One region of the Marinobacter sp. ST-43 genome, then DNA from elsewhere that is predicted to be linked to it. Evidence: predicted binding sites of a transcription regulator. Region 1 holds the regulator's gene; each other region holds the start of a gene.
What was found. Region 1 encodes FliA, which starts transcription of late flagellar genes. Its sites were predicted from a motif close to CTAAAGTTTNNNNNNNNNNNGCCGNTAA; they were not measured.
Positions count from the first base shown of each region.

Region 2: QPL98_RS02960 (methyl-accepting chemotaxis protein) is a predicted target of FliA. The motif match lies at 3,641-3,668, and genes of this name have one in related genera.
Region 3: QPL98_RS05685 (methyl-accepting chemotaxis protein) is a predicted target of FliA. The motif match lies at 2,239-2,266, and genes of this name have one in related genera.

Region 1 is NZ_JASSVO010000001.1:81,872-88,002, reverse strand. Features, by position in the region: gene QPL98_RS00410 (chemotaxis protein CheA) at 1-1,678, opposite strand, end outside; gene QPL98_RS00405 (protein phosphatase CheZ) at 1,697-2,482, opposite strand; gene cheY (chemotaxis response regulator CheY) at 2,504-2,887, opposite strand; gene QPL98_RS00395 (RNA polymerase sigma factor FliA) at 3,048-3,791, opposite strand; gene QPL98_RS00390 (MinD/ParA family protein) at 3,824-4,636, opposite strand; gene flhF (flagellar biosynthesis protein FlhF) at 4,710-6,023, opposite strand; gene flhA (flagellar biosynthesis protein FlhA) at 6,079-6,131, opposite strand, start outside.
Region 2 is NZ_JASSVO010000001.1:622,937-629,067, reverse strand. Features, by position in the region: gene QPL98_RS02970 (YiiD C-terminal domain-containing protein) at 1-548, opposite strand, end outside; gene recQ (DNA helicase RecQ) at 1-10, shown strand, start outside; gene QPL98_RS02965 (transporter substrate-binding domain-containing protein) at 747-1,661, shown strand; gene QPL98_RS02960 (methyl-accepting chemotaxis protein) at 1,686-3,572, opposite strand; gene QPL98_RS02955 (bifunctional GNAT family N-acetyltransferase/carbon-nitrogen hydrolase family protein) at 3,729-5,249, shown strand; gene QPL98_RS02950 (hypothetical protein) at 5,410-5,808, shown strand; gene QPL98_RS02945 (helix-hairpin-helix domain-containing protein) at 5,855-6,131, shown strand, end outside.
Region 3 is NZ_JASSVO010000002.1:314,465-320,595, reverse strand. Features, by position in the region: gene QPL98_RS05705 (BCCT family transporter) at 1-38, shown strand, start outside; gene arfB (alternative ribosome rescue aminoacyl-tRNA hydrolase ArfB) at 35-448, opposite strand; gene QPL98_RS05695 (NAD(P)H-binding protein) at 546-1,223, shown strand; gene QPL98_RS05690 (hypothetical protein) at 1,287-2,141, shown strand; gene QPL98_RS05685 (methyl-accepting chemotaxis protein) at 2,363-4,504, shown strand; gene QPL98_RS05680 (ABC transporter substrate-binding protein) at 4,563-5,306, opposite strand; gene QPL98_RS05675 (sensor domain-containing diguanylate cyclase) at 5,447-6,131, opposite strand, start outside.

The sequences.
Region 1 (6,131 bases):
TAATGCTGGTGCCCTTGCCCTGTTCGGACATGATATTGATCTGGCCATTGAGCTGGCCGATCTTGGTTTTCACCACGTCCATACCGACACCCCGACCGGAGACATCGGAAATCTGGTCTTTGGTGGAGAAACCGGCCGCAAAAATGAGATTGAAACATTCGTTATCGGTTAGACGGTCTGCCGCATCCTGGTCGTACAGGCCCTTTTCTACCGCCTTGCGACGCAGGACATTGGGATCCATACCCGCACCGTCGTCGACGATGGACAACAATATATGGTCGCCTTCCTGCTCCGCCGACAGGGTCACGGTTCCGGCTCGGGGTTTTCCGGCCTTCTCCCTTACGTCCGGCGCTTCGACACCATGATCCACGGAGTTTCGGACCAGGTGCACAAGTGGGTCGGCCAGCGCCTCGACCAGGTTTTTATCCAGGTCGGTTTCCTCACCGTGCATGACCAGGTTCACTTCTTTTTTCAGACTGCGGGCCAGATCACGCACTACCCTCGGGAAACGGCCGAAAACTTTCTTGATCGGCTGCATCCGTGTTTGCATGACGGCAGCCTGAAGATCCGTAGTCACCACATCGAGATTGGCCACTGCCTTGTGCATGTGTTCGTCTTCGCTTTCGGAACCCAGACGCTGCAGTCGGTTACGCACCAGCACCAGTTCGCCCACCATGTTCATGATGTCGTCCAGGCGCTTAGTATCAACCCGAACCGTGGTTTCGCCCGCTGGTGCGGCCTCACGGGCAGGCGCGGGCGCCGGTTTGGCAGCGGCCTTACTCTCAGCTTTGGCTTCCGCTTTCTTTGGTTCCGGGGCTGGTTCGGCCTTGCTGGATGGCGCCGGTGAAGGCTTGGGCTCACCTGCGCTCGGGCCTGCACCCTTGCCATGCAGTTCGTCCAGCAGGTTCTCGAATTCGTCGTCGGAAATCAGATCGGCGTCGCCGGATGATTTTTCCGGGCCACCGCTGGTATCAGTATCTGCCTTGGCTGTTTCAACTTCCGCAGGCGCGCCGGCAAACTGGCCCTTGCCGTGGAGTTGATCCAGCAGGGCCTCAAATTCATCGTCGGTAATCTCATCACTGTCTGAGCCGCCGGCAGATTCGGCCGGGGTGCTCACCTGCCCGTTGCCGACCGGTTTCTGGCCATCGGATTTTTCATCCGCCAACGCGTCCAGCAACTGCTCGAATTCATCGTCAGTGATATCGCCCTGGTCCCCTTGCGGCCCGACATCCGCAGACGACGACTCCTGTGCCGGGGTTGGCGCTTCCGCCGCCGGTGTATCCTCGGACTCAGGTTTGGCGAGGGCGTCCAGGGCTTCGATCAGTTCGTCCGGCGCAGGCGTCGGCTCTTCCCGGTTGCGAACTTCTTCGAACATGGCATTAACGTTGTCCAGCGCCTCCAGCACCACATCCATCAGGTCCGGTGTTACCTTGCGCTTGTGGTTCCGGAGAATATCAAACACGTTCTCCGCAGAGTGGCAGCAATTAACCAGTGCCTCCAGTTGAAGGAAGCCAGCGCCCCCTTTCACGGTATGGAAGCCACGGAAAATGGCGTTCAGCAGATCGCTGTCATCGGGATGCTGCTCCAGATCCACCAGCTGCTCCGACAACTTTTCGAGTATCTCGCCGGCTTCTACCAGGAAGTCCTGCAGGATCTCTTCATCAGCATCTAACGCCATGCGTCACCCTCTTTATTATCAGAATCCGAGACTGGACAGCAGATCGTCCACGTCGTCCTGCCCCGAAACTACATCTTCCCGCTCATCAGCTTTAATCTGTGGTCCTACCCCTTTTTCGGCCGATTCTTCTTTTTCTTCAATCTGATGCACCGTGCCGGTCAGCTGATCCACGTGGCTGGCCATCACTACCAAGCCAAGAAGATTGTCTTCCACTTCTTTCACCAACGCGGTGACCTTCTGGATAACCTGGCCAGTAAGATCCTGAAAATCCTGAGCCAGCAGGATTTCCGACAGATTCTGGTACAGACTGTCGGAGTCTGTCGTCAGGCCCGCGAAGAACTTGTCGATGCGACCATAAAGCTCGCGAAACTCCGCAGGCTCCATTTCACGACGGCGCAGACGCTGCCACTCATCCCGCAGGGAAACCGCTTCATCCCGCATGGCGTGAGCCACCGGCATGCTTTCCTCAACCAGATCCATGGTGCGGTTCGCCGCCTGGCTGGTCATCTGAACCACATAGGCCAGACGGTCAGAAGCGTCGCTCATCTTCGACAGCACTTCTTTCTGCTCGGCATTACGCGGGTCTATCTGGAAGTTCCGGATTGCCTCATGGAGGCTGCGGGTCAGTCGCCCCACTTCCCGATACAGACTCTGATCGCGAACCTCGCTCAGTTCATTGATCAGGGTCATCGCCTTGGCATAATTCCCGGCGTTTACATTCTCGGCCAGGTCGGAGGCCTGCTTTTGAAGCTTCTCCGCCACCTCCGGATCAAGGCCCTGATGGTTCTGTTTGGTATCACTCATGGCGAGCCATCCGACCTCTGGTTACTGGATTCGTTCGAAGATTTTCTCGATCTTTTCCTTCAGCACGGCTGCCGTGAAAGGCTTGACCACATATCCGTTCACCCCGGCCTGAGCCGCAGCCACGATCTGGTCCCGCTTGGCCTCTGCCGTTACCATCAGAACCGGCAGGTTCTTCAGGTTTTCATCAGCACGGACAGCCTTCAGAAGGTCAAAGCCCGACATGCCGGGCATGTTCCAGTCAGTCACCAGGAAGTCATACTTGCCGCTTCGGAGCATGGGCAACGCGGTGTTGCCATCGTCTGCTTCATCCGTATTGGTGAAGCCGAGATCTCGCAGCAGGTTTTTGATGATGCGTCGCATTGTGGAGAAGTCATCCACAATGAGAATTTTCATGTTCTTGTCCAATGGGACCTCCAGTCAGTAACACCCGGAATTCATTCAGCCTTTTGGAAGTCTAGCAGGCTGCTACCTTAAGCGCTTATTGTGTGGTGTTTGCGCACGTTGTAAAGCATCGTTTACCAAAAGCTACACAGCTTGCTGAAAGAGAAACACAGCACCTGGCCGATCAGTCGTTGTCACCGTCCCGCCATTCGGCCAGCCGGCTGCGAAGTCGCAACGCCGCCTGGCTGTGAATCTGGCTTACCCGGCTCTCACTGACCCCGAGCACCGCCCCAATTTCCTTGAGGTTGAGCTCTTCCTGGTAATACAGGCTCAATACCAGCTTTTCACGCTCAGGCAACTGCTCAATGGCGTCTGCCAGACTGCGCTGGAAAGCGCCGGAAGCAATACCGTCCAGTGGATTACCACTGGTCTCTGCTTCTTCTATCGGCAGCTCGCCGGATTCATTGAGCTCATCAAGACTAAAAAGTCTACCGCTGTTCGCGTCGGCCAGTGAGGCATGATACTCGTCCAGACCAATACCGAGCTCTTCAGCTACTTCGGCATCCTGGGCCTCGCACCCGGTACGATCTTCCACTTGTTTGATAGCACTGGCGATTCGCCGGGCGTTGCGATGCACTGAGCGGGGCACCCAGTCGCCCTTGCGGATCTCATCCACCATGGCACCGCGGATGCGAATCCCTGCGTAGGTTTCAAAGGTGGCACCTTTGCCGGAAGAATAGCGCTGCGCGGCCTCCAGCAGGCCAATCATACCTGCCTGCATAAGGTCTTCCAGCTGCACTGATGGCGGCAGCCGGGCCATGAGATGAAGGGCGATTTTCTTGACCAGCGGCGCATGCTCTTCAATCAGGGCTGAAGGGCTCCTGGCGCCGGCCTGGTGGTAAATTCCCAGATGTTTCGCCAATGTCATGTATCCGGTTTTCTTGTAGGACTGGATTCAGATCAGACTTCGACGAGCCGCTCCACGAAGAATTCGAGATGCCCCCTGGGAGAGGACGGCAAAGGCCAGCTATCCACTTTTTCGGCCAGAGCCCGGATAGCCAGCGAGGCTTTCGCCCTCGGATAGGCATCCAATACCGCTTTCTGTCTTTGGACGGCTTTCTTGACGGCCTCGTCGTAAGGCACGATACCTACATATTGTAGTGCCACATCCAGAAAACGCTCGGTGACCCGGGTCAGTTTTTCAAACAGATGGCGGCCTTCCTGCTCATTGCGGACCTGGTTTGCCAGGATACGGAAGCGGTTCGTGCCATAATCCCGGTTCATCAGCTTGATCAGCGCGTAGGCATCGGTAATGGAGGTAGGTTCGTCGCAGACCACCAGCAGAAGTTCCTGCGAGGCCCTGAGGAAGCTGACTACCGATTCAGAAATACCTGCGGCGGTATCCACAATCAGAACGTCAATCTGATCGCCCAGCTCACTGAAAGCGTTGATCAGGCCGGCATGTTCCATGGCGCTGAGCTGGGTCATACGCTGGGTGCCGGAGGAAGCCGGTACAATCTTGATACCACCAGGACCATTCACCAGCACGTCTTTCAGATCACAATCGCCGCTGAGTACGTCTTGCAGATTTCGATTAGCAGTAATGCCGAGCAACACATCGATGTTGGCGAGCCCGAGATCCGCGTCCAGCAAGACAACCCGGCGCCCCTTCTGGGCCAGGGCGATACCGAGATTGACCGAAACATTGCTCTTGCCGACACCGCCCTTGCCGCCGGAAACCGCAATCACCTGAACCGGATGTGGTCTGCTCATACTGTTATCAGTCTCTTACTACGTTCTTGTACGGGCACGCGTGCCGGTGTTTTATTCTGGTCGCCAACGAGGCTCAGGCACCTTCGGCGACTGTCTGTGCGCTCTGCACGGCCTTAAGCCGTTCTACGCCCAGGCGCACTAACGGAATGGCCTCCGCCCTCTGGAGATCTTCCGGTATCTTCTGGCCATCGGTGTACCAGGCCACCGGTAAGCTGGTCTCCATAACGAACCCGAGCGCTTCGCCCAGGGTCAGGGCCTCATCAATCTTGGTCATGATGCAGCCTGCAAGGCTTGCCATCTTATAGCAATGCCACACGGATTTCATGATACGTGGCTGACTGGTGGCGGAGACCACCAGATGTGTACGGATATTGTGATCGCTGCGAGCCAACTCCGCCAGTTGTTCCTGGTAACCGCGGTCGGCACTGGTCAGGCCGGCAGTGTCAATCAGCACCAGGTGTCGATCCGATAACTCATCAAGAATGTCATCCAGGGAATGGCTCTCATCCACCACACGCACGGGCACATTCAGGATGCGGCCGAACACGAAGAGCTGTTCATGAGCGGCCACACGATAGCGGTCGGTGGTCACCAGTGCCAACGAATCCGGACCATGCTCAAGGACGTAGCGGGCCGCCAGCTTGCCAATGGTGGTGGTTTTGCCAGACCCGGTTGGCCCGACCAGGGCATAGATACCGCCGGCATCAAGCCAGTCTTCGCGACCGGTACGAACGCCGGTCGCCAGCATTTTCAGTGACTGCTTCCAGCCGTCCTCCAGACGCCCGGCCCGGTGCCGACGGGACAGAGAGCCGGCCAGCTCCGCGCCCAAACCGAACTCCTGCAGGCGCTCGGCCAATCGTTGCTGAACTGCGCTGTTGCCGGTCGGCGTGGCAGTTGCAGCCTTACCACTGACCAGATCACGCAGAGAGCTGATTTCGGCACGCATACTGGCCAGTTCATCGGCATAGCCACCGGCGCCGGATTCGCTACCCGCAAACGGCTTTGCCACTGTTACATCACTGGGACGTGACGCCGGAAAATCGGCCGCCTCGAAAGACAAGGACGACGCCGCGCCACCTGAGGCGCCACTTCCTGCGCGCTTTTCCCGAACCTCACGAATGCGACTGCGGGACCGGTTCAGCTCATCTTCCAGCCGACGATGCTGCTCGGCCTGCATCTCTGCCAGCCGGGAGCCGTTGGTGGCTTCAACCGCTCTTTCACCCAGACGCTGGCGCGCCATGTTTTCGTCGTAGTCGAGTGCCGTCACGATCTCAACACCACCATCAACCCGGCGGTTAGACAGAATAACGGCATCCGGCCCCATTTCGTGGCTTACCTGCTTCAGGGCCTCAGCCATGGACTGCGCAAAAAACCGTTTTACTTTCATGCTGCTTCATCCTCCCACCGGCAAGCGCTCTGGCTTCCCGCGATGCTCCGTCGGTTTATTGACCTACAGAGGCGACTATCGTGATCTGTTTGTTATCCGGGATTTCCT
Region 2 (6,131 bases), 540 kb from region 1:
TGAGGCTTGAACCCCTTCTTGCGCACCCGGTAATGGGCGATGGAGGTGGCAACGTGGTTGCCTTCTTCATCTCTCAGAATGCCTTCCAGAGTAAATTTAGCCCTGCCGGTGGCGTCTGCATCGGCAAGGATGGCAGCCACCGCCTCTGGTGGTAGTTCAAATTCCACGGTCACATCTGAATTGGCCGGCTGCAGAAACTCCAGAGTCATTTCCTTCAGAATTGGCGTATAGGCAGGGCCAAGGTCGAAGAGGGTCAACACCCCACCGGGAATCTCCGCCACCAGGAAATAGGCGCCAGCATACAGGCTACCAAAGTGGTTTTTATTGCCCTTGAGGCGCACGCGGGCTTTGACGTAGCCCGGGCGAAGCTCCTCAACACTGAAGTGATTACGGGGCGCGAACGGTATCGCCATACCAATAATGCGGTTAACCGCGGCATAACTGCCGGTCTTCTTGAGCCATTCCAGCGGTTGCAGCAGCGTCGCCTTGGGGTCACTGGAGCTTACCCATTGGCCGGCGGTGCCAATCAGAGAATCAATAAGAGCCATAAAGCCATATCCCGAAGTACAGAAAAGGCGATCTTTACAGTCAGATACGGCTACTTCAAGAATCTTTTACAGTTTTTTTGAAACCTGTACGTTTCGATTAACGCTTTCTGATCTAAGCTGTAGCCATTGTCTGTAACGTTACCGTTGCTTGCAGCCGGATAACAGGGAAAGGGCACGCAGTTGTACACATTCAATAAAATGATAACGCGCCTCTGGCCAGTTCTGGCGCTTGCGGCGTGCATTCACGTTCAGCCAACGGCTGCGTCCGAATCCGAATCCAAATCGGCTCCCACACGAGACTACATACTCTGGTATCGCAACTACGATAACCCGGCGATTCGCAATCTGGTTGAACTCGCATTGCGCAAAACCTCGGAGTACGGTGAGTTCCAGATTATCCGCAGTGAAGAAATAAGCCAGGGGCGCGCCCTTCGGGAACTGGCTAACCCTCAGAGCCGGATTCTGGATATTGCGAACGTGGCGACATCAGAAGAGCGGGAAACATTTCTGAACGCCATTCCGGTACCTGTGGACGGCGGACTGCTCGGATTCAGGGTATGCCTGGTGTTGCCGGAACAGCTCAGTCTGTTTGAGGGGGTATCCAGCCTGGACGACCTGCGCCAGCGAGATATCCGTATTGGCCAGGGCGCACACTGGCCAGACACCCCGATTCTCGAAGCTAACGGCATTACCGTGATCACCCACACCCGCTATGAAATACTCTTTGGTATGCTTCGCAATAAACGCTTCGACTGTTACGCCCGCGGTGTGAGCGAAGTGCTGTTCGACCTCGAACATAACAAAGCCGACGACCTGGTAATCGAGCCAAACATCCTGCTGGCCTACGCCATGCCATCCTACCTTTTTGTGGCCCCGGACGATCACGAAACCGCGCAACGCCTGCAACTGGGTCTGGAGCGAGCGATCCTGGACGGCAGCTTCGCGGTGTATCTGAAAAACTGGTTTGGCAGAGCGGTATCATCACTGGGCCTTGAACGGCGCACAGTAATCACGTTGGAGAATCCGTATCTTAGTGAAGAATCCAGATATGTCGGGCGTCGAACCCTGGAAAACCTGGAGCGCCGCGTTGAGCTACTGAGTGTCGGAGACTAGCGGGCCATCCCTGGCCGCCACGAATTACACCCGGAAACGGGTTACCTTGTCATTCAGCACACTGCCGATAGTCTCGATGTGGCCACTGTAAACATCGTTCTCGCTGGCCGCCTTGGCCGCTTCCTGGCCCTGGTCAGCAATGCGGGTGATGGACGCATTCAACTCTTCGGTCACCGATGTCTGCTCCTCGGAGGCCGTGGCGATCTGTGAGGTCATCTGACTGATGGCGGTAATCGCCTCCACAATCCGGTTCAGAGACTCCATCGCATCCTGCGCTTTTTCCATACTCACGTTGGATACCGCCGTAGAGGCTTTCATAACGTCTACCGCATCGTTGGCGCCTTTCTGCAGCCGCTCGATCATGTTGTTGATTTCTTCGGTGGAAGACTGGGTACGCTGAGCGAGATTCCGAACCTCATCGGCCACCACCGCAAATCCGCGTCCCGCATCCCCTGCCCGCGCCGCTTCAATGGCCGCGTTCAGTGCCAGCAGATTGGTTTGTTCCGCAATGCCCTGAATGACTTCAAGTACAGTCGTAATCGACGAAACATCCTTACCAAGGGTGTCGATAACCTCGGCGGCGGCGTTTATCTCACCCACCAGCTTCTGCACCGCATCCCGCGAGGCGGTGACGGTCTCCAGGGAACCCCGGCTTTCCTGGTCTGCATTCTCTGCGGCTTCCGCAGTTTGCTGGGCATTCTGGGCAATCTCACCCGCCGCCGCGGACATTTCGTTAATTGCCGTCGCGATCATGTCGATCTCATGCTGCTGGTTTTCAACACTGGAGCGACTGTCGCTGGACGTCTGTCGGAGCGACTTTACGTTCTCCTCCAGTTCGTCGCTGCCCTCTTTTACTTCTTTTACAACCTGCTGGATGTTCTCAACAAAGCTATTGAAGCTGCGCGCCAACTGCCCAAACTCATCAGACGCAGAGTCATCAAGACGCTTGGTAAGGTCCGCATCTCCGGAAGCGATGCGAGACATGGCGCCATTAAGCCTGCGAACCGGCGCAAGAAGGAAGCTAATCGCAAAGTAGAGCAAGACAAGCGCAACAATCAGCCCTACCCCGGCGATGATCAGGCCCATAGTCCGAGCCTCGACGATGGGAGCACTGATCAGGTTTTCATTCACGAACGTAGCCAGGTACCAGTCCACGGCCCGGGCTTCGCTGATGGGGTGAAAGCTGACACTCCACTCGGCACCCTCGCTCTCAAATCCCTGCAGAGAACCGTCCAGAACCGGCTGCTGACCGATCATGCCGCTGATGTTCTTGCCAACAATCTCGCTGTTGGGGTGAAACAGGACCGTGCCGGAATTGTTGATTAACGCCGCATAGCCCGTCTCTGCCAGGGTAATGGTCGATAGCATCTGATCGATTGTGTTGAGACTGATATCCATACCGGCCACGCCAACATAATTGCCCCGCTTGATTGGCGCCATGGCGGAAATAATGGTCTCGTCCGAGGTTGCATCCAGGTACGGATCGGTAAACGACGCCCGCCCCAAACGCTGGGCTTTCTGGTACCAGGGGCGTACCCGGGGGTCATAATCGGGTGGAAGCGTGGCCTCTACTTCGGCACTTCGCATCAGCATGCGGCCATCTTCGGTGCCGGCGTACACGTCCTTGATGTTGGCACCTTCGGTCATGGCTTCCATAAGAACGCGGGCGTTATCGTCGTTGCGAGTCCGTTCCAGCGCCTTCGCCGTCGCTTCCGCCATATCCAGGCGCGTATTGAGCCAATCGGCAATACTCGACGTACTCTGGGCCACCGCATCGCTCATCAGCGCGCTAACGTAGCGATCGGTCGTTGAGCGGAGCCGAATATCGTTGGAAATTGTCAGGGCGCCCATAATCAACACGATCAGGGAGCCAATTGCGATCAGCAATTTCTGGGCGAATGATAGGTTCAAGCTGACGGCCTCCAATCAGGGTCAAAAACAAATTGCATTTATCATTTAGTGTAGTCGAAACATACTTACTAACGGCAGATCCTGCGAAGTCTTGAACACTCTTTGCTAGAATGCTGAGATCACAGCACATTCGCCAGACACGACAGGGAGAACCCTATGGCCCATGAAGAGCTCCACCTGAATCTGCGTAACCTGACCCTTGATGACTACGGCCAGTTGCAAGAGTTGATGGATCGGGTTTACGACGACATTGGTGGCGCGTGGCCAAAAGAAACCATCAAGGCTCTGGTAGAACAGTTTCCGGATGGCCAGATCTGTATCGAAGACAACGGCCAGTTGGTGGCGGTGGCGCTCACGGTATGCGTGAAATACGAAAGATTCAGCAACCCTCACGCCTACGACGACCTGATTCTGCGTAACGAGAAAATCTGGCACAACCCCAACGGCGATTCGCTTTACGGCCTGGATGTGTTTATAGACCCCGAATACCGGGGCTATCGACTGGGGCGTCGCCTGTATGAAGCACGAAAAGAGCTCTGTCGTTCCATGAACCTGCGGGCCATCCTCGCCGGAGGGCGGATTCCCAGCTACTTCAAGTACGCCGAGCAATACACTCCGGAAGAATACATTCAGCGCGTTGATCGCAAGGAAATCTACGACCCGATCCTGACGTTCCAGCTTTCCAACGATTTCCAGGTTACCCGGCTGATGCACAAATACCTGCCGGAAGACCAGAAATCCCTCGGATATGCAACGTTGCTGGAGTGGAGAAACATTCTCTATACGCCTCCCTCATCGGTACTCAACGTCAAAAAAACCCAGGTGCGCATGGGGGCGGTGCAGTGGCAGATGCGGGAATTCACCTCGGTGGAGGAGGTGCTCAAGCAGGTTGAGTACTTCGTGGACGCACTGTCGGATTATAAAAGCGACTTTGCCCTGTTCCCGGAATTTTTCAACGCGCCGCTGATGGGGCTGACCGACCAGATGGATCAGACCCGTGCCATTCGGTTCCTCGCAGGCTTTACCGAACAGTTCCGCAACGAAATGTCGGAAATGGCCGTCAGTTACAACATCAACATTATCACCGGCTCCATGCCGCTGATTGAAGATGACCGGGTCTACAACGTCTCATACCTGTGCCACCGTGACGGTCGTGTAGACGAGCAGCGCAAGGTCCACATCACCCCTCACGAACGTCGCGACTGGGTTATTGAGGGTGGTGATAAATTCCAGGTATTCGATACCGATGCCGGCCGTGTCGCCATCATGATCTGCTACGACATTGAGTTTCCGGAACTGGGCCGTATCGCCGCCAGTCAGGATGTGGACATTATCTGTGTCCCCTTCTGGACCGATACCAAGAACGGCTATTTGCGCGTGCGCCATTGTGCCCAGGCCCGGGCCATAGAAAACGAGTGCTACGTGGTGATTACCGGCAGCGTGGGCAACCTGCCGAAAGTGGAAAACCTGGATGTTCAGTACGCCCAGTCTTCGGTATTCTCGCCGTCGGATTTCGCATTTCCACATGATGCAGTGATGGCAGAAACCACGCCGAACACCGAAATGATCATGTTTTCAGATATGGATCTGGAAAAGCTCAAACTGGTCAGAAACGAAGGTTCTGTCACCAATCTGAAAGATCGACGTGTTGACCTTTACGAGCTGAAAACCCGGTAATGGGCAGATTTGGCCCCGCACAGGGGGCCAAATCCTGATTATTTCCATGAACGGGCTGCGGTAGATAGCTGACGGCATTGCCAAAAGTTTCTGGCCCGTCTATTGTTTAATTAATGTTCAGTATATATCTGGCCGACCTCAATAGCAGAGCAAGCGTTCCATGAACGAAGAACTACCGGACCTGGTCGCGCGTTTCCGAATCCGACACGGCATTTTTCGCAAGGAAACCGTTGAAGCGCGACTTTATGAACTCGACAGTTACGGCTGCGTGATGAAAACGGACAAGCTGTTTGAACCCGGGGATACCGTGGTTCTCGACCTTGTTATGGATATGCCGTTTGAAGAAATCCGTGCCGAAGGCCTGACCGGCCTGGTTACCGAAAAGAGAAAACACTGTAGCAACTTCTTCTACTCGCTTGATTTTGTTGAGCTAAATGCTCGAGACGAATCACCGCTCTCTGACAAGCTGCGGCGCATAAGAGAAGTTGTTCTCAAGAAACAGAGCCTGAAATCCCGGCGTGGGTCGAGTCCCGCTTCCGGTATGCGACAAATGGCCTGATGCCCGTTCACTTCACCCGCACTTCCCTTCCGTAAGGAGACTCTCCATGGCAAAGAAAGCCAAGCCAAGCGTTGATAAGATCGTCAAGAAAGTAAACAAAGAGTTCGAGAAAACATCCGCCCAGATCGAAGGGCTGATTAACGACGCACTGAAGCAGTTCGACAACCTGCAGAACCAGGTTCAGGAGCCAGTACGCAAGCTCCTGAAAGACATGGATGAGCTGCGTGATCGTGAAATGAAGCGCTTTAACGACGAATTTGAGCGCCGCATGAATGAATTCCACGAACTGCAGTCGGCATTGCTGGAGCGCCTGGGTATCGCTT
Region 3 (6,131 bases), on a different contig from region 1:
CCGCATCAGCCCTGGCGAAAGAGCAGGGGCTGACTTAGCCTTTTACTTTTCCCCTCAGGGATTTGATCTCCCCACGGCGGGTTTTGTTATCCACACGCCGCCGTTGGGAGGATTTTGTCGGTCGTGTTGGCCGGCGGGCTTTTTGCGGTTTTACTGCCTCCTGAATAAGAGTCTTGAGTCGGTTCAGCGCGTCCTCTTTGTTCTGCTCAAACGTGCGGAAAGACTGCCCCTTGATCACAATCACGCCGTCTTTACTGATGCGCTGGTCGGACAATGCCATCAAACGTTCTTTGTAAAACGGCGGCAGGGTGGAATGCAGGATGTCGAACCGGAGGTGAACGGCAGAGGCAACCTTATTCACATTCTGGCCGCCGGCCCCCTGGGATCGTATCTGCGTAATCTGGATTTCCCAGTCTGCCAGTTCGACGGCATTGGATAATTTCAGCATAGTGGCACGTGTTGAGAGCTCGGATTCGGGTGTTTACGAGTATCATCCTACGCAATCCGGCAACCAATCAGAAGCGATGAACACAGGGAGACACCGAATGAAGGTGATGGTTTTAGGCGCTACCGGCCTGACCGGAGGCATGGTGGTGGAGAAGCTCCTCGAGCAGCCGGAGATATCGACTGTGATCGCTCCGGTTCGCCGGCCGATGGTCGTGGAAAATTCGAAACTGGAGCAGCGCTTCATGGATTTTGATGCGATGGAGGCTCAGCCTGACGCTTTCCAGGTGGATGTCCTGATCTGTTGTCTTGGAACAACCCTGAAAAAGGCAGGCTCCAGAGAAGCCTTTCGCAAGGTCGATCATGACTATGCATTGAAGGCAGCTCAGATGGCCCGTAACGCAGGTGCACGGGCATTGATTCTGATGTCGGCCATCGGAGCATCTTCGCAATCCCCGGTTTTCTACAATCGAGTCAAAGGAGAGCTTGAGGAAAATGTCCGGGCGCTGAAATTTCCTTATCTTGCGATCTACCACCCGAGCCTGTTGCTGGGGCAGCGCAAGGAGGCTCGAACGGCCGAGGCTCTTGGTGTGGCCGTCATGCCGGTTGCGAATCGGGCGTTGATCGGGCCACTGAGAAAATATCGGGCGATTGACGCGGAAGCCGTAGCGTCGGCCATGGTCAACGAGCTTGAGACCATTAGCGGAATCACTTCGGGCGGTGCAGTGGTGAGAGTGTGGGAGTACGACGATATCTTAACGATGGGCAATCGTCGCTAATGCTGTCCTTCACCTGATGTAAAATCCGGGTCACTGTTCCCGAGCGATCGATGAGGTTGATCAATGAAATATGTACTTTTTCCTTTTCTGGTGTTTTTCGTACTCATGGCGACAGGGTGCAGTCGCCCGGAATCGCCCCAGGAAGTATCGGAAGCGTTTTGGCAAGCTGTACTTGAAGAGGATGCTGAAGCGGCCGCAGATTATTCAACCCTGGTCGATGAAGCGGCGTTCGATGGTTTTGAACAGCAATGGCAGAACGTGAGTGTTGAGTGGGGGCGTGTGGTCATTGACGACAATCTGGCCCGGGTAACCACCACCCTGAGTGGTCTGGAGGGCCAGAACGAAGCCACGGAGTCCTTAACCTATCTGGTACGTAAAGGTGACGACTGGCTGGTGGATTATTATCGCACCGGCGATGCCCTGAAACAGGGCCCGGTTTGGGGAAGTCTTGTTGGGCAGTTGGAAAAACTGGGTGAAGATCTCAAGAGTCGCTGGGCAAATCAATCTGATGAGATGGCGGTAGAGCTTGAGAGGCTGGGGCGGGAGTTGCAGCAACAGGCCCAGAGTATGAATGAAGATATGTCGGCGTTGGCTGAAGAGTACGGTGACCAGCTGAGCCAGCATCTGGAAGAGCTGTCTGAATCCCTGCGGGAAGCCCTTGAATCTACCCCATCTGCAACGCCGCAGGACAGACGTACCTTGAACGAAACGGTAATCAGGCTTGAAGACCAGCGGGAGCAGTTGTCTGAAGTCAACTTGAAAACGCTTGCGGAGAGCACTGCGACCGCCGCCGAAGCCCAGCTGCAATTGAGCGAATTGAGCGAGGAGTTTGCGGCCTACAAGGCGGAATGGCGGCAACGTGTTGTCGACATGCAAGCAGAAATGGCTGAGTTTCTGGAGAATCTGAAGACCCGCTGAGCCCAGGGGCGCCTCGCCCTTCTTTAGTGCATTTTTTTGATGGCGCACCTCGATGGTGCGCCTCTCTCATCGTTTGAATCCGGCAGTTGCTACTTCCCTTCAGGTTTTGACCGGTCCGCCGGTTCAGGCCCGCTCTTTGCTTAGCTTCCTTCTGAAAGCAGGTATGTTTGCACCACATCGTTGTCGTGCAGGCATGCAGTACCGATTGAGGAAGGCGCGCTATGACTTTACGCAGTGATTCCATGAACCTTTCATCCGATGAGCGGGGCTGGTTGCCCTGGTTTGGGGCCACAGGTAAATTGCGGATGGGATGGTCCTGTTTTTTGAACCGCCAGCAATATGCAACGAATGAAGAGATATTCGAGAGCATCGCGAAAACCCGTCGCGAAGCGCTGATTAACTGGGCAAATGGCAAGTGGGCCTTCCTTGAGGGGCTTGCGGCACGACTTGAGGGTAGCGAACACGATAGCATTTCAGAGGTACTGGATTCGGCCGTTACGCGCCTCCGGGAAATTTCCGAGCTTTTCGTTGTGAAAGAAGATGGCTCTGTTGTCGCCTCGACGGTGACCGGCAGAAACGGAGCCGCAGGCCTCATGCCCGCGGCCGTGCAACGAGGGGTGAGAGAGCGGTTTCTCCACGGGCCCTACAGTGACCCGGTCACCTTGCAGCTTGGTGCCACAACTTCCAGATTTCATGACGATGTCACGCTGATGTTCTACCAGCCGGTCGCTCTTGCTGGCAATCAGGCAGCGGCAGTCTGTGCCCGGGTTCCGAACGATGTCATGAGTGACCTGATTCAGCGCGAGGCCGGGCACATTTTTGAAGAGTCTGGCGACAACTACATTTTCATGATCGACAGTCAGTTTGATCCATCGATCAGACCGGGAGTTGCCCTGTCGCGCTCGCGGTTTGAAGACGCTACCTTCAGTCACGGCGACAACCTCAAAGACGGAATCCGTACGGGCTTCGGTACAGTACGGATTCGGGAACACACCGAATTCGAAATACGTTTTACCGACCCGGCTACGGGGCAGTTGCACCCGGGGGTACGGGAAACCATGGCCCGCGGTGAAAACCTCTACGTTAAGTACCCCGGCTATTCCGACTATCGCCACATACCGGTGATTGGCAAAGGCGTGACCTTCCAGTTACCCGGGTCTCCTGATCGTTGGGGCATGATGTGTGAAGGCGACCTGGAGGAGGTGTATCGGAAACGTTCGGTCAGCTATCGACTGACAGCGCGGCTCGGGGTCCTTATGGCGCTTATCTGGGCAGCCAACGTAGCGGTTTCGGCAAGCGGTGCTCCCCTGTGGCTGGAAGCCTCCGTGAACGCGATGGTTGCGCTCCTGGGTCTTGTCATCTTCCGGGCAAGTTCCGCCAAGCCATTGGCAGATAGCCTGTCATCACTCGCGGATGTCATACGAAACATTGCCGAAGGAGGCGGGAATCTGCGCCAGCGTCTCGATGTTGGCAAGACCAAGCGGGATGAGAGCGGGGATCTCGCGCGCTGGATGAACAGCTTTCTGGATACCCTCGACGGCATGGTGGGGCAGGTCATCAGTCTTGCGGGTGAATCCCGCTCCGCCAGTGAACACCTTGTGGGTCAGAACCGCCAGGCGGATGAAAAGATTCAGCAGGTGGTACACGACATAGAGCAGATGCTGAAGGGCGCAGATCTGCAGCAGAACGAAATCGAAAATGCCTCGACCACCGCACAGGAAATGCGGGTAAGCATGGAAGATGTGGTGGCTCGCGCTAAAGATCAGTTTGCCCGTGTCAGCCGTGAAACCGAGAGCATTCGCGACGTTATCGTGCGTTCGGCCGAGGGTATCCGCGCCGCGAGTGAACGCACGGATGAGATCGGCAAGGCGGCTGAAATGATCAACGACATTGCTGCCCAGACCAATCTGCTAGCGCTCAATGCGGCCATAGAAGCGGCTCGGGCCGGTGAGGCAGGGCGGGGATTTGCAGTCGTCGCCGATGAGGTACGGCAACTGGCCAGTCGGACAGCCCAGGCCACGACGGAAATTGATGAGCGTCTGTATCGGGTGCGGGAAGAAACTCAGCGCGCCGTAACCACGATGGAAGACGGCATGGCAGAAATGGAGACCCGTCTGGCTCAGGCCCGGGCAGCGTCGGATGACAATGCCGAGCTGCATCACATGGTCGACAAGCTCTTCCGGGCGATCTCGGGCATTGCGGAAACCAACGCGGTCCAGAGTGCCCAGACCAGTGGCGTTGCTGACAGCGTAAGCTTCATGACGACGGTGATCGCGGGGTTGACGGCCAGTTCTGAGATGACGCACGTGTCGGCAAACAAGCTGAAAAACCTGACCGGTCAGTTTCAGGTGAGCAATGCGTAAGCTGCTGGCCCCGCGTTAGCCTGAGAGCTGGCGGGGCCGGCAAAAAGCCACTTGGCGATCAGAGCCCGTAAGAACGCGAAATGGTGTCTATCTCACCGCTTTCCTGCATGGCCTGGTAAGCCGTATTCAGGGCTTTGATCAGGTCGGGATCAGAGTCCTTGTTAATGGCCAGATACATCGGGGTTTCGCGGAAAACAAGAACTGCCTCAAGGCCGGTCACGTCGGAGGCATCGGCGGCCAGGTAGGGGCCTGCCAGGCCATCGGCCACCCATAGATCGATCTGATCCTGTTCCAGCCGCTTGGCATTCAGTCCATTGTTGGTGATGGCGGAAACATCGAATCCTTTGTCTTCCAGGTATCCCGTCATCACATCGCCCTTGTAGCCACCGATACGGTAGTCACGGGCATCCTCAATATCGTCCAGTTTGATGCTGGAGCCGGGCTTGGCGAACAGGGTCCACTTGATGCTGGAGAGTGGTCCCACCCATTCAAAGAAGGGTTCCCGCTCGTCTGTCTTGGACACGCAGTAGATACCATGGTCTTCGTGCCGTTGAGCGCGGTTCATGCCATAGCTGAGGTCTCGCAGCTTGATGCTGTAGTCGACCTTGGCATTCTCTAGAACAGCTTTGAGCACATCGGTGCAGAGGCCGGTGATTTCGGATTCTGAATGGGCAAAGGGCTGACCATTGGTGGTCATGTTATAAGGAGGATACTGTTCGGTGTAAACGCGCAATTGCTCGGAAGCAGTGGCACAGCCGGCCAGAACCAGCATGGCGGCGAGAAGTCCGAGTTTCCCTTTCATGAGAATGCTCCGTTTTCGGTTGAGAATTTGGGAGCTCACTATGATATTCAACCGGTGTTCAATGAGGCAGCTCGGATTCCTCTGCTTTACATTTGTGTCTTTCAGTGGTTGCGGTTAGTTAATGTTGTGTCCTGAGTGATTCAGGCCGCAACAATACGGTTTCTCCCTGCGTCTTTTGCTTCGTAGAGCCGTCCATCCACAGTGGCCAGAAATTCGGTTAGTGAATCATTCTGCGACGGAATAATGGTACCGATACCCATGCTCAAGGTTACCAGCTGGCTCGCCGAATTATCTGCATGGGGAATCTGTTCACGAAGCAGCTCACTGATGCATCGCTCCGCCACTCTCACGGCGGCATCGGCATCGCTTTCCGGCAGAACAATGACGAACTCTTCGCCACCGAATCGTCCCACAAAGTCTTTGGGGCGTTTAATGGCTTTTGCTAGCACGGAGCTAACCCGTCGCAGGCATTCGTCGCCCTGAATGTGGCCATATAAATCGTTGTATTGTTTGAAATGGTCGATATCGAGAAGAATCAGTGATAACGGCTGACGGTTGCGCTGTGCGCTGAGCCAGGTGTCTTCAATAACGGTGTCGAACATCCGTCGATTGGACAAACCGGTCAGGCCATCCTTGAATGAGTACTCTTCGAGTTTCTTCTGAAGGGCTATCAGCTTCTCCTCGGTTTTCTTGCGTTCGCTGATGTCGAACATGAAGCCGATCAGGGCTTCTACTTCGCCACTGTCATCGCGAACAACATGCACGACGTCACGTATCCAGACATAGTGACCGTCCCGATGCAGAGCGCGGTAGTCTGCTTCATGA